Regions from separate parts of the Janthinobacterium sp. HH102 genome, predicted to be linked through region 2. Evidence: predicted binding sites of a transcription regulator. Region 2 holds the regulator's gene; the other holds the start of a gene.
What was found. Region 2 encodes FNR, which switches genes on or off when oxygen is low (the NO sensors DNR and NnrR bind a similar motif). Its sites were predicted from a motif close to TTGATNNNNATCAA; they were not measured.
Positions count from the first base shown of each region.

Region 1: a site for FNR is predicted at 3,913-3,926, ahead of JAB4_RS04795 (universal stress protein). Genes of this name have one in related genera too.

Region 1 covers NZ_CP062062.1:1,057,516-1,065,182, reverse strand. Annotated here, with positions in the region: rRNA gene JAB4_RS04810 (16S ribosomal RNA) at 1-1,308, opposite strand, end outside; gene JAB4_RS04805 (enoyl-CoA hydratase) at 1,689-2,465, opposite strand; gene JAB4_RS04800 (MFS transporter) at 2,542-3,843, shown strand; gene JAB4_RS04795 (universal stress protein) at 3,981-4,418, shown strand; gene JAB4_RS04790 (murein transglycosylase A) at 4,453-5,448, opposite strand; gene JAB4_RS04785 (hypothetical protein) at 5,732-5,878, shown strand; gene apaG (Co2+/Mg2+ efflux protein ApaG) at 5,903-6,277, opposite strand; gene rpe (ribulose-phosphate 3-epimerase) at 6,454-7,128, shown strand; gene JAB4_RS04770 (phosphoglycolate phosphatase) at 7,128-7,667, shown strand, end outside.
Region 2 covers NZ_CP062062.1:276,667-284,333, forward strand. Annotated here, with positions in the region: gene ccoP (cytochrome-c oxidase, cbb3-type subunit III) at 1-469, shown strand, start outside; gene ccoG (cytochrome c oxidase accessory protein CcoG) at 474-1,856, shown strand; gene JAB4_RS01205 (FixH family protein) at 1,918-2,442, shown strand; gene fnr (fumarate/nitrate reduction transcriptional regulator Fnr) at 2,569-3,327, opposite strand; gene JAB4_RS01215 (response regulator) at 3,567-6,641, shown strand; gene JAB4_RS01220 (TOBE domain-containing protein) at 6,720-7,487, opposite strand; gene JAB4_RS01225 (ATP-binding cassette domain-containing protein) at 7,528-7,667, opposite strand, start outside.

The sequences.
Region 1 (7,667 bases), 780 kb from region 2:
TTGCAGACTACAATCCGGACTACGATACACTTTCTGCGATTAGCTCCCCCTCGCGGGTTGGCGGCGCTCTGTATGTACCATTGTATGACGTGTGAAGCCCTACCCATAAGGGCCATGAGGACTTGACGTCATCCCCACCTTCCTCCGGTTTGTCACCGGCAGTCTCATTAGAGTGCCCTTTCGTAGCAACTAATGACAAGGGTTGCGCTCGTTGCGGGACTTAACCCAACATCTCACGACACGAGCTGACGACAGCCATGCAGCACCTGTGTACTGGTTCTCTTTCGAGCACTCCCCGATCTCTCGGGGATTCCAGCCATGTCAAGGGTAGGTAAGGTTTTTCGCGTTGCATCGAATTAATCCACATCATCCACCGCTTGTGCGGGTCCCCGTCAATTCCTTTGAGTTTTAATCTTGCGACCGTACTCCCCAGGCGGTCTACTTCACGCGTTAGCTGCGTTACCAAGTCAATTAAGACCCGACAACTAGTAGACATCGTTTAGGGCGTGGACTACCAGGGTATCTAATCCTGTTTGCTCCCCACGCTTTCGTGCATGAGCGTCAATCTTGACCCAGGGGGCTGCCTTCGCCATCGGTGTTCCTCCACATATCTACGCATTTCACTGCTACACGTGGAATTCTACCCCCCTCTGCCAGATTCTAGCCTTGCAGTCTCCAATGCAATTCCCAGGTTGAGCCCGGGGATTTCACATCAGACTTACAAAACCGCCTGCGCACGCTTTACGCCCAGTAATTCCGATTAACGCTTGCACCCTACGTATTACCGCGGCTGCTGGCACGTAGTTAGCCGGTGCTTATTCTTCAGGTACCGTCATTAGCAAGAGATATTAGCTCTCACCGTTTCTTCCCTGACAAAAGAGCTTTACAACCCGAAGGCCTTCTTCACTCACGCGGCATTGCTGGATCAGGCTTTCGCCCATTGTCCAAAATTCCCCACTGCTGCCTCCCGTAGGAGTCTGGACCGTGTCTCAGTTCCAGTGTGGCTGGTCGTCCTCTCAGACCAGCTACTGATCGATGCCTTGGTAGGCTTTTACCCTACCAACTAGCTAATCAGATATCGGCCGCTCCACGAGCATGAGGTCTTGCGATCCCCCACTTTCATCCGTAGATCGTATGCGGTATTAGCGTAACTTTCGCTACGTTATCCCCCACTCCAGGGTACGTTCCGATATATTACTCACCCGTTCGCCACTCGCCACCAGAGCAAGCTCCGTGCTGCCGTTCGACTTGCATGTGTAAGGCATGCCGCCAGCGTTCAATCTGAGCCAGGATCAAACTCTTCAGTTTAATCTCTGTTACTTTGCCATTTTATTGGCACCGTCATTGCTGACGGGTCGCTCACTCAAAAAACTGACAGGCTACTTCCGAAGAAGTATCCTATTTCATTATTTCTTGTGAACATTTGATATTTTAAGTTTTACAGCGATCCGAAGATCACTGCTGCACTGACATCAAATGCCCACACTTATCGACTGTTAATTTTTAAAGAACTGTATTCGATTACTGCTTTCGCGCTATTGACAAAGCGTTGTGTTTGTCAGCTGCGAAGAAGGAAGAGTATGAAGCGTTTCGGCTAATTCGTCAACCTTCTTTTTTACTACCCAGCCCCGGAAGGCCGCCCCTTTTGTGCCGCAAACTAGTGCGTCTCATCGGGGAGGCGAATCATATCAAAGACCGTCGAAGTTTGGCAAGCGCTTTTCCAGGAAAGCGTGCATGCCTTCTTTTTGTGCAGGCGTACCGAAGGCGGCCTGGAACAAGCGGCGCTCGTAGGCGACGCCATCGGTCAAGGTCGTTTCAAAGGCGCGGTTGACGCAATCCTTGATCATCATGGCCACCGAGGTCGGCATGGCGGCGATGGTCTTGGCAGCAGCCAGGGTTTCTTCCAGCAATTTATCGGTCGGCACCACGCGCGACACCAGGCCGATGCGTTCCGCCTCGGCGGCATCGATGGTGCGTGCCGTCAGCAGCAGATCCATGGCCTTGGCCTTGCCGATGGCGCGCGGCAGGCGCTGCGTACCGCCCGCGCCCGGCGTGACGCCAACCTTGATTTCCGGCTGGCCGAATTTGGCGCTGTCGGCGGCAATCAGGAAATCGCACATCATGGCCAGTTCGCAGCCGCCACCGAGCGCATAGCCGGCCACCGCGCCCACCACCGGTTTGCGCACGCGCAAGATATGCTCCCAGTTGCGGCTGATGTAACCCTGGGTAAAGGTGTCGGGATACGTGTAATCAGCCATGGCGGCGATGTCAGCGCCGGCGGCAAAGGCTTTTTCGCTACCCGTGAGCACGATGCAGCCGATATTCTCGTCCGCGTCGAATTTCAGCAAGGCGTGGCCCAGCTCATTCATCATGTTGTCGTTCAAGGCATTCAAGGCCTTGGGACGGTTCAGGCGGATGACCGCCACTTTGTCCTGGATGTCGATGATCAGGTCTTCGTATTGCATAGTGTCTCCTCTCGATGAACGGTGCAACGATTGTAGCGGCTAACGGCAGCGGCGCGGCAGGTGCGCTGCTATTATTGTGAGTCCGATCACCTTTATCGAGCAGCGTATTTTCTCCTCCTTCTTCCAGTACTGCACCCGCTATCTGCGCGGCGACGGCAGCGACGCCAGCGTCAATTTCCGCCGCCTGTGGTTCAGCAACGGCCTCAATTGCTTCGGCGCCCAGATCACTTCACTGGCCCTGCCCCTTTGCGCGGTACTGCTGCTGCATGCGACGCCGGAACAGATGGGTGTACTGGTCGCGCTACAGGCGCTGCCGTTCGCCCTGTTCGGTTTGCCTGTCGGCGTGCTGCTGGACCGGCGCAGCAAGCACCCGATCATGCTGTTCAGCGAAAGCATGTCCGGCCTGGCCCTGGCCAGCGTGGCCGTGGCCTACTGGTGCGGCGTGCTGTCGATGCCATGGTTATATATAGTGGGATTCATCATCGGCACGGGCTTCGTCGTCGGCGGCGGCGCCGAACAGGTGTTTCTGACTTTCCTCGTGGGCCGCGATGGCTTGATCGATGCGCAGTCGAAATTTGCCGCCACCGAATCGGCTTCGCGCCTGATCGGCCCCGGCCTGGCCGGCGTGCTGGTGCAAATGCTGTCGGCGCCCGTCGCCATCCTGTGCACGGCTTGCGGCTATCTGGTTTCCGTCTTCAATCTGCGCGCCATGAGCGTGCGCGACCCACGGCCGGCCCCCTCTGACAAGCACGCCTTGCGCGACATCGCCGACGGCTTGCTGTTCGTCTGGCGCGAGCCGCTGCTGCGCGCGCTTGCCTGGGGCGCCGGCATCTGGCACTTCCTGTTTTACGCCAGCATGGCCTTGACGGTGCTGTTCGCCACACGCGACCTGGGCATGAGCCCTGGCGTGCTGGGCATGACGCAGATGCTCGGCGGCGCCGGCGTCTTGCTCAGCGCCTTCATCGTCAAGCCGCTGACGAAGCGCTACGGCGCTGGCCGCACCATCCTGATCGGCCTGGCTTCGACCTCGCTCTGCTTTGCCCTGACGCCAACGATTCCCGCCGCGCTGTTCGGCAGCGCGGCGGCCAGCGCCGTCGCCTATGCCATATTGATGTTCTTTTTCGATTGCGGCGTGATGCTGTTCTTTATTCCCTACCTGGGCTTGCGCCAGAAAGTCACGCCCGATCCCATGCTGGGCCGCATGACATCGACCATGCGCTTCCTGACGGTGGCGACGGCGCCGCTGGGCGCGCTGGCCGCCGGCTGGGTAGCGGAACATTTTGGCGTGCGCAATGGCCTGGCCTGCATCGCGGCAGGCAGCATTGCGTTGACGGTCGCCATGGTGTGGGGCACACCGCTGCGTGGCGTGCGCACCTGAAGCGAGGAACGGGCATACACTGATGAAAGATTGCCTTGGCGACACTATTCATGCCAAAGCATGTGAGGTTTGATTTACATCAAGGTTTTAATTGATGTAAATCCATAAGCTGTCTTACATCACTTGAGGAGCACGCCATGTTTAACACCATCTTATTTCCCACCGACGGCTCGCCGTTGTCCGACAAAGCCGCCGAGACCGCCCTCGCCTTCGCCCAATTGAACAAGGCCAAGCTGGTCGCCATCAGCGTGGTGCAGCCTTTCCCGTTCTCGCCGATGGCCGACGGCGGCATCGTGCTCGACGCCAGCCTGTATGAACAGCAGATGCAGGAAGCTTCGCAACGCGCCATCGACAAGATCGGCGAAGCGGCGCGCGCCGCCGGCGTGCCTTTCGAAGGCGTGGTGGCAGTGTCACCGAGCCCGCACGACGAAATCGTCAATGCGGCGCAAACCTATCATTGCGACATCATCCTGATGGCCTCGCATGGCCGCAAGGGCTTGAACAAGCTGTTCGTGGGCAGCGAAACGCAAAAAGTGCTGGCGCATACTCACTTGCCAGTGATGGTCTTGCGCTAAGTCACACCACGAACTGCCCGGCGCCGCGAGAAACTCAGCGCGCCGGCGCCTGCTTCGGCAACAACACCCACACGGCGCCGCTCTGCTTCATGCGGCCCGCATTCTCGGCCGCTTCCGCGCCAAAACCAAAGAAGTAATCGACACGGATCGGCCCGCGAATGGCGCCGCCCGTATCCTGCGCCATCACCAGGCGCTGCATGGGAATCTCGCTATTGGCTTGCGTGGTGGACAAAAACACGGGCGCGCCCAGCGGCAGGAAGCGCGAATCGACGGCCACCGAGCGCTGCGGCGTCAACGGCACGCCCAGCGCGCCCTTCGGCCCCACTTTCGGATCGGGCAAACGCTCTTCCTTGAAGAAGACATAGCTGGGGTTAGCGTTGAACAATTCATCCTTGCGCGTCGGGTGGCCGGCGATCCACGCCTTGATGCCTTGCGCGGACGCCTGGCTCAGGGTCAGCTCGCCCTTGTCGACCAGGTAGCGGCCAATCGACTTGTAGGGGTGGCCGTTTTGATCCGCATATGCCACGCGCACGGTTTCCTGCGTATCGGTCAGCTGCACGCGCCCGGAACCCTGCACTTGCAGGAAGAACGCCTCGACTTCGTCATCCACCCACAGCAATTCCTTGCCCGTGACGGACGTGGCGCGCTCGATGTCGGCACGGGTCGCGTACGGGATCACCTTCTTGCCGACCAGCTTGCCCCGCAGGCGCATGTTCTTCAGTTCCGGATACACGCCGGCCAAGTCGACCGAGACCAGGTCGTCAGGCACCTTGTACAGCGGCGTCTGGTATGGACCGCCGCGCTTGCGCGCGCCGTGCAGCAGCGGCTCGTAGTAGCCGGTGACGAGGCCCGTGCTGGCACCATCGGCCGTAATGACTTGATTGGGCACAAAGAAGGTCTCGAAGAACAGACGGATGGCCTTGTCGCTGTCGGCATTCACCTGGCGCGCGATCGTGCACGATTCCTTCCAGTCCGGACGCTTGACCAGCACGCCGCACGAAGCCATGAAGGCTGGCCAGGCGGCGCGCATGTCGTCGCGGGCCCAGCCAGGCAAGGCGGCGAACTTGGCGGGCACAAAGGTGGGCGCTGCCACATCCGCGGCATCCTTGGCGTCGGCCGGCTTGGCGGGCACGGGCCTGACGACGGTCGGCGCGATGGGCGGCGCCTTGCCGCCGGCGGCGGCCGGTGGCGCCGATGGCGTGGTACAGGCGGACAGCGCGAGCGCGACGGCGCCGATGGAAACGGGTAGACTACCGCGTGTCAACAGACGGCGGGTAAATACTAAGCTGCGGGTAAATAACATAGGGGTGCGTATGTGGATCTTGATGATAGAGGCGCTGGTGGCGTTCTTCTTGCTGGCATTTATAGTCTGGTGGACCATGTATTCGGGTAAAAAACCCGCGCCACCGGCACGCCAGCAACTCAGCGAAGAACAGGACAGCACCGAAAAACTGAAATAAGGGGCCAAGCCCCCCGGCGTTGCGTCAATGCAGGGTGCGCGGCACCGACAGCACGAACTCGGGAATCAAAGCTTCGAACTGATGGCCGTCTTCTGCCACGCAAAAGTATTCGCCGCGCATCGAGCCTTGCGGCGTGCCCAGCATGGTGCCGCTCGTGTATTCGAACTGCTCGCCCGGCTGCAGCAGCGGCTGGTGGCCGACGGCGCCCAGACCGCGCACCTCTTCCACCTTGTTGTTCGCATCCGTAATAAGCCAGTGGCGCGAAATCAGTTGCGCGCCAGCCGTGCCCGTATTGACGACGCGGATCGTGTAACTGAACACGTGCCGCCCCTGGTCCGGTGCCGATTGTTCGGGCAGATATTGCGTCTTGACCGTTACCGTAAATTCATAAGTCGCCATCGTCATTCCTATTCAGACATTGCCAGTCGTATTAGTCGTATTGTGTGTCGCGCGCGACGCATTGACCATCACGCGATGCGTATTCTGTGTTTCACGGTCCTTCAATGAAGCATGGTACCGGCGTCAAGCGTAAAATAGCGCATCTTCGCATTTTCTACTCTCAGCCTTTAGCCACCATGACAACATTCCGTATCGCTCCCAGCATCCTGTCCGCCGACTTTGCCCGCCTCGGCGAGGAAGTGCGCAACGTCGTTACCGCCGGCGCCGACATCATCCACTTCGACGTGATGGATAACCATTATGTGCCGAACCTGACCATCGGCCCGCTGGTGTGCGAAGCAATCCGCCCGCACGTGCAAGTGCCCATCGACGTGCATCTGATGGTCAAGCCTGTCGATCGCATTATCCCGGATTTCGCCAAGGCTGGCGCGAACATCATCACCTTTCACCCGGAAGCGTCGGATCACGTCGACCGTTCCTTGCAGCTGATCCGCGACAATGGCTGCAAATCGGGCCTGGTCTTCAACCCGGGCACGCCGCTGCACTACCTGGAACACGTGATGGACAAGATCGACATCATCCTGATCATGTCGGTCAACCCGGGCTTCGGCGGCCAGTCCTTCATTCCGCAGGCGCTGAAGAAGATCGCCGAAGCGCGCCGCATGATCGACGAATCGGGCCGTGACATCATGCTGGAAGTCGATGGCGGCATCAAGATCGACAACATCGCCGCAGCAGCAGCAGCAGGCGCCGACACCTTCGTCGCCGGCTCGGCCATCTTCGGCAAGCCCGACTACAAGGCCGTCATCGACGCCATGCGCGCCGAGCTGGCATCCGTCAAGGGCGCCTGATGCAAGCGGGCACGGTGAAAGACCACGTACTGGCCGGCGTGCGCGCCGCCATCATCGACCTCGATGGCACGATGCTCGACACCGTGCCCGATTTTCATGTCGCCATCAACGGCATGCGCGCCGAACTGGATTTGCCCCCAATCAGCGCCGAGGCCATCAAGCGGATGGTGGGCAAGGGCTCGGAAAACCTGATCCGCACCGTGCTGGCGCTCGACTTCGACGCGGCCGGCGTGGAACAGCATTTCGAGCAGGCGATGGACGGTTACCAGCGCCACTACCTGGCCATCAACGGCCAGTTCAGCACCCTGTATCCGGACGTGGAAGCGGGGCTGGCGGCCATGAAGGCGGCGGGCCTGCGCCTGGCCTGCGTCACCAACAAGCCGATCGCCTTTGCCCTGCCCCTGCTGAAACTGAAAAACCTCGACCAGTATTTCGAGATCGTCTACGGCGGCGATTCGCTGCCAAGGAAGAAACCGGATCCGCTGCCGCTGCTGCAAGTGTGCGTGGACTTCGACCTGGCGCCCGCCAAAGTGGTGGCC
Region 2 (7,667 bases):
GGATGCCCGCGGCAACAAGGGCTTCCCCAACCTGACGGACAAGGACTGGCTGTATGGCGGTGATCCCGACATCATCAAGACCACCATCATGCATGGCCGCAATGGGCAGATGCCGCCGATGGGCGCCGCGCTCGGCTCCGAAAAAGATGTCGAGAACGTGGCCCATTACGTGCTGAGTCTGTCCGGTTCCACGTCGGACCCCGTCAAGTCCGTGCTGGGCAAGGCCAAGTTCGGCGCCTGCATGGCCTGTCACGGTGCCGATGCGAAGGGCAACCAGATGCTCGGCGCGCCTAACCTGACGGACAAGATCTGGCTGTACGGCGGCAGCGCCGATACCATCATGGAAACCGTGCGCAAGGGTCGCAACAACACCATGCCGGCCTTCAGCGACTTCCTCGGCGAATCCAAGGTACACGTGCTGTCGGCGTATGTCTGGAGCCTGTCGAATCCCCAGACGCCCGTGAAATGATGTAATGGAACCTCAAGTCATCAAGATGTATGCGGCCCGCGAGCAAATCTACCCTCGCGAGGCCAAAGGACGCTACGCTACCTGGCGATGGGTATGCGTATGGCTTACCCAGCTCGCGTTCTACGGCTTGCCGTGGTTGACCTGGAATGGCAGGCAAGCCCTGCTGTTCGATTTGACCACGCGCAAGTTCTACATTTTCGGCGTCGTGCTGTGGCCCCAGGATTTCATCTATCTGGCGGCCCTGCTGATCATCTGTGCGTATTTGTTATTCCTCGTCACGGCCATTGCCGGGCGGGTGTGGTGCGGGTTTTCTTGCCCGCAAACGGTATACACGGAAATCTTCCTGTGGGTCGAACGCCGCATCGAGGGCACGCGCAGCGCGCGCATGGCCCTCGACAAGCAGGGCCCCTCCGTGCGCAAGGCGTTCAAGAAGACGGCCAAGCACCTGGTATGGGGCGCCATCGCCCTGTGGACGGGCTTTACCTTTGTCGGCTACTTCACGCCGATCAAGGAACTGGCGCGCGAAGTGACCACCCTCAATTTCGGTCCCTGGGAATGGTTCTGGGTCTTGTTCTACAGCCTGGCAACCTACGGCAACGCGGGCTGGCTGCGCGAGCAGGTGTGCAAATACATGTGCCCCTACGCGCGCTTCCAGAGCGCCATGTTCGACCAGGACACGCTGATCATCACCTACGATGCCAAGCGCGGCGAACCACGCGGCGCCATGAGCAAGAAGGCCGGCAACAACGACAAGCTGGGCGACTGCATCGATTGCACCCTGTGCGTGCAGGTGTGTCCGACCGGTATCGATATCCGCAACGGCCTGCAATATGAATGCATCGGCTGCGCCGCCTGCGTCGATGCCTGCAATACGGTGATGGACAAGGTCGAGCGGCCGCGTGGCCTGATACGCTACAGCACCGACCATGCGATGGAAAACAACTTCAATTCGAAGCAGATCCGCCAGCGCGCCATGCGCCCGCGCGTGCTGATCTACACGTCCATCCTGGCCCTGATTATCATCGCCGTGTGTACGTCGCTGGCCCTGCGCACGCCCCTGAAAATGGACGTGATCCGCGACCGCGGTTCGATGGGACGCGAGGTGGAAGACGGCATGATCGAAAACGTCTATCGTCTGCAGATCATGAACACCTCGGAGCAAAGCCAGCATTTCAAAATCAGCGCTTCCGGCTTGCCGGGCCTGACCTTGCTGACGCGCGACGAAGTGACCTTGCAGCCGACGGAAACGCTGGGCTGGCCGATCCGCCTGCGCGTGCCGCACGGCGTCGGCGAGAAGGGCTCGAACAAGATTGCGATCGAATTGCACTCGCTGGACGACCCGTCGCTGCATGTGCGCGAAAGCGCGGTATTCATCGTGCCGCGCTAATGCAGGAAGGCCGGTCCCCGCATGGGGGCTGGCCGTATACCAGAAACACAGGAGAAATACCATGTCCGACAGTCTGAAACTGCAACCTCCCGTTGCCCCGTGGTACAAACACCGCTGGCCATGGCTGCTGATGATCGGTCCCGGCCTGTCCGTGGTCGTCGGCAGCTTCATGGGCTATATCGCGTTTACGCAGCCCGACGCGCTGGTGGTGGGCGACTATTACAAGCAGGGCAAGGCGATCAACCAGGATTTGAAGCGCGACACGATCGCCAGCGACCTGGCCATGGATACGACCCTGTCGTATGACGTCGCTGCAGCGCGCCTCAGCGGCTCCGTGCACAGCTTCGGCAAGGCGTACCAGGGGCCTTTGCAGCTGCACCTGGCGCATGCGACCCTGCCGGAAAAGGATATCAAGCTGCTGGTGCAGCCCGATGCGGCCGGCAATTTTTCCGTGGCGCTGCCGATGCTCGAGCGCAGCCGCTGGCAAGTGCTGGTGGAAAACGACAAACGCGAGTGGCGCCTGTCCGGCATCTGGACCTGGCCCGTGCAACGCAGCATCGCGCTGCATGCGGATGAAGAGTTATAACGTACAGCGCCGGGAAAAAACCGTAGCGAGCGGCAGTGATTTGTGGCTGAGAAGCACAGCTGTGCTATAGCACAGCGAGCATCGCAGGCCGCAAAGCACGACGCGCAGTAGGTTTTGACGGTGCTGTTACTTGCAGACGTCGGTGCCGGCTGTAATGGCTTTCAGCTTGGCCGGCTGCAAGATCTCGATCTCGCGGTTGGAGACGCGCAGCCAGCCTTCCTTCTTGAATTTCGACAATAAACGGCTGACGCTTTCGATGGTCAGGCCCAGGTAGTTGCCGATTTCCTCGCGCGACATGCGCAACTGAAATTTGCTGGCCGAATAGCCGCGCGCTTCATAGCGCGACGCCAGGTTGACGATAAAGGCGGCAAAACGCTGCGTCGCCTGCATGTTGCCCAGCAACAGCATGACACTTTGCTCGCGCGTGATTTCCTGGCTCATCATGCGGTGGAAATGGCGCAGCAGGGTCGGCATATTGCCCAGCAATTGTTCCAGGCTGGAAAACGGGATTTCACACACTTCGCTGTCTTCCAGCGCCACCGCATTACAGTGGTGGCGGTCGGCGCTGATGGCGTCCATGCCCAGCAGTTCGCCCGCCATCTGGAAACCCGTCACCTGCTCTTCGCCGCCCGGATTGATCTGGTAGGTCTTGAAGTGGCCCAGACGGATCGCATACAGGTTCTGGAACGAGTCGCCGATGCGGAACAGCGAAGCGCCGCGCACGATCTTGCGGCGGCGGCCAATGATCTGGTCCAGTCTGTCCATGTCGCCCACGTCGAGGCCCATCGGCAGACACAATTGATGCATGCTGCAGGTCGAGCATCGCGCACGCAACGCTTCCACGGTCACTGTGGGCGAGGTTGGAGTGAGTAGCGCTTCAGTCATGTCGGTACCTTTTAGAAAATGCAACAACAAGTTTACTGCATACAGGGTTGCCGTGTGCCAATTTCACCGCAATTTCGCTGAATAAACGACGTTCCGACTTTAATTATATGGCAACATCGTCAAAAGCCCATGCGGAGAGGGCAATTTGCGTGGCGGCGCTTGCCAAGCTGGGGTATTGATAGGAAAATTCCTGACAGCATTATCTGCCGCCTGTGCCGCCCGGTACTGAAAAGGAAATCATGAAGCCTCTCGGCATCAAAGCAAAAGTCGCGCTGGCCACCAGCCTGACCTCGATCGCCATGATCGCGCTGGTCACCATGATCCAGGTGCAGCACATGCGCGACGATTTCACCAAGGTACTGTTGAGCCAGCAGTCGTCCCTGATCAGCCGCACCGCCGCCGAGCTCGACGACAAGCTGGGCATGCTGCTGCAGATCGTCACCCTGACGGCCCGGCAGCAGCCGCCAGAACTGATCACCCAGCCCGCCCAATTGCGCGAATACTATTCGCGCCGCTCGATGCTGGTGCTGTTCGACGACGTGCTGGTGCTCGACGCGCACGGCGCCGTCGTGGCCGACATGCCGGAAGTGGCGGGGCGCGCCGGCATCAACGTCGCCGAGCGCGAGTATTTCCAGACCGTGCTGCGCACGCGCCAGCCCATGATCACCGAGCCGATGCTGGGCAAATCGAGCGGCATGCCCATCGTGCAGATGGTCGCGCCCGTGCTGGGCGCCGATGGCCAGGTGGCCGGCGTGGTGATCGGCGTGCTGCGCCTGTACAAGGATAACCTGCTGGGGAGGTTGCGCTCGGAAAAGATCGGCAAGAGCGGCTATTACTTCGTCCTCACGCGCGGCGCCGTGCCGCGCTATGTGCTGCATCCCGACACCAGCCGTTTGCTGCAGCCGCGCCTGCCGAACGCCAACCTGACGACCACCCGGCTGCTGAAGGACGATGGCGAAGGCACCATGGTCAGCACCAACAGCCGCGGCATCACGGCCGTCAACAGCTTCAAGCGCCTGAAATCCGTAAATTGGCTGCTGGCCGCCTCGCTGCCCCTCGACGACGCCTTCGAACCGTTCGACGGCGTGCTGTACCGGCTGGTGCTGTGGAGCATCCTCGCCTCGCTGCTGGCCGCAGCCGTGCTGGGCTGGGTCACCGTGCGCCTGCTCTCGCCGCTGGTGCGCCTGCGCGACACCCTGCAGGCGCTGCGCACCAGCGGCAGCCGTTTCACTCCCGTGCCCGTGCAGCAGCGCGACGAGATCGGCGAGCTGACGGAAGCGTTCAACGGCCTGATGAGCGAGCGCGACCGCTTGCAGCAGGAGCTCGAATCGCGCGCGGCGGAGCTGGAACAGGAACGCGACCGGGCCGAGGCGGCCAACCGCGCGAAGAGCGATTTCGTGGCCAACATGAGCCATGAAATCCGCACGCCCCTCAATGCCGTGCTGGGCATGGTGTATTTGCTGGGCAATACCAAGCTCGATACGGAACAGCGCAAGTATCTGACCATGGTGCGCGTGGCCGGCCAGTCGCTGCTGGGCATCCTCAACGACGTGCTCGATTATTCGAAGATCGAGGCACGCCGCATGGAATTGTCGCCCGTCGAATTCGACCTCGACGAGGTCATGAACACGCTGGCCACGACGATGACGATGAATGCGGGCGAAAAGGAGCTGGAACTGGCGATTGCCGTCGAGCCCGACGTGCCGCGCCGCCTCATGGGCGACGCCCAGCGCCTGCAGCAGATTCTCGTCAACCTGGCCGGCAACGCCATCAAGTTTACCGAGAGCGGCGAAGTGGTGGTGGCCGTCAGCCTGGCCGAGAAAGACAAGGGCCGCGCCTGGCTGCGCTTCGAAGTGCGCGACACGGGCATCGGCATGACGGAGTTGCAGCAACAGCAGCTGTTTGCCGCGTTTTCGCAAGGCGACCAGAGCATCACGCGGCGCTTCGGCGGCACGGGCCTGGGCCTGGCCATCAGCAAACAGCTGATCCACATGATGGGCGGCGACATCGCCGTTGCCAGCAGCGAAGGCAAAGGCAGCCGCTTCTGGTTCAGCGTGCCGTTCGAGATGCTGGCGCAGCCGGCCGAAACGCGGCGCACGCCCACCCTGGGCCAGCTGCGCCTGCTGGTGGCCGACGACAACCGCACCACGCGCGAACTGATCGTCAAGCTGATCGAGGCGTGGGGCTGGCTGGCCGACGAAGTGGACTCCGGCTTTGCCGCTATCGAACTGTACCGCGAGCGCCTGGCGCAGCAGCAGCCGTACGACGTGGTGCTGGCCGACTGGCACATGCCCGTGATGGACGGCCTGGCCACGGCCAAGGCCATCCGCCAGGCAGCCAGCGGCCAGCGCCAGCCCATCGTGGTCATGGTCAACGCCTTCGCCCGCAACCACCTCGAGGAAATCTCCAGCGCGGCCGAGGCCGACGTCGTGCTGATGAAGCCGATCACGGGCTCGAGCCTGTTCGACGCCCTGCACCAGGCGCTGATTACCAAGCACGACGGCGGCGAGCAGCGCATGCTGCAACAGCCGCTGGGCACGGAACTGGCCGGCGTGCATTTCCTGCTGGTGGAAGACAACCATTTGAACCAGGCCGTGGCGCGCGGCATCCTCGAACACATGGGCGCCACCCTGGACGTGGTGGGCGACGGGTTGCAAGCGGTGGAACGGCTGCGCACGGAAGCGTTGCGCTACGACATCGTGCTGATGGACATGCAGATGCCCGTCATGGACGGCTTCAGCGCCACCCACATCATCCGCACGGAACTGCGCTTGAGCCTGCCCGTGATCGCCATGACGGCCGGCGTGCTGGCGTCCGAGCGCGAGCGCTGCATGACGGCCGGCATCAGCGATTTCATCGCCAAGCCCGTGGTGGTGGAAGAGATGATGGAAGTGATCCTGCGCCACCTGCCCAAGCGCCCGCCAGTGCAGACGGCGGGGCCGGCGCCCGTCGCCGATGAGGAAGTGTTTTCCATGGCGCCGCTGATGCGCGTGATGGGGCGCGACGCGAAGGGGCGCGGCGTGCTGCGGCGCATGGTGGAAGACGCGCTGAACAAGGGCATGACGCCCGTGCGCGATGCCGAAACAGCCTTGCAGGCGGGCCGCCACAGCGACGTGGCGCGCATCCTGCACAGCGTGCGCGGCTCCGTCGGCACCCTGGGCACGAAACGCCTGATCCGCACCGCGTTCGCCACCGAGGAAGCCATCGATGCGGGCCGCCTCGACGAGGTGCCGGCGCTGCTGGCGCAGACGGCGCAGGAACTGGAGCAGGCGCTGGCGGCGGCGGCCGATTGGTTGTCCAGGCTGAAGGATTAAGCCTGCAACGTAAAACTGGGGTCAGGCCCCGGAACCTTGTCGGATTACGCGCTTGCGCGCTAATCCGACCTACCCCATTTACGCCGGCACGCCCAGGATCACGCTGGACGCCTTGAAAATCGCCGTCACACTGCTGCCGATCTCGATGCCCAGCTCGGTGCTGCTCTGGTTGGTGATGATGGCGGCGATCGTGCCGCCGCGTGGCAAGTCCAGCACCACTTCCGTGTTGACGGCGCCCGTCTGCACGCGCGTCACCAGCCCGGCCAGCTGGTTGCGTGCGGAAAAGCGCGCGCCTGCGCTGTCGGCCACGAGGATGATCGACGATGCCTTGATCAGCGCAAACGCTTCCGCGCCCGGCACCAGGCCCAGGCTTGCGCTGCTGCCTTGCGTGACGATGGCCACGATGTGCTGGCCACCCGGCAATTCCAGCGTGACTTCGTCGTTGACGGCGCCCTGTTTCAGTTCGGCCACCTTGCCCAGGAATTGGTTGCGTGCCGTGGTTTTCATGGCCATTCTCCGTATGAGTAAAAGATCGTCGGCGATGCCTTCGGCCTGGCTGCCCAGCTGGCGCAGGTAGCGCGCATGCTCGCGCTCGATGATGCGGAAATTGTCGACCAGCTGGCGTCCCCGTTGCGTCAGCCGCGTGCCGCCGCCGCCCTTGCCGCCCGTCAGGCGTTCGACCAGCGGCTCGCCCGCCAGGTTGTTCATCGCGTCGATCGCGTCCCAGGCCGCCTTGTAGCTCATCTTCACCAGCTTGGCCGCCTGCGTGATGGAGCCGCACTCGGCGATGGCGCCCAGCAATTCCACCCGCCCGGCGCCACCCAGGTGCTCGCCTCCCACCGTCATCCATACCGAGCCTTGCAGGCCGATTTCCGCTGCCGCTGATTTATCCAATGCGTTCACCCAATGCCATGTGTTCTTCCCTGTTATCGATCTGTCCGTCGCGCAAGTACAGCACATGCTCGCCCAGGATGCGCGCATCTTCCGGATCATGGGTGATCAGGATCATGGGCACGTCCAGGCGCT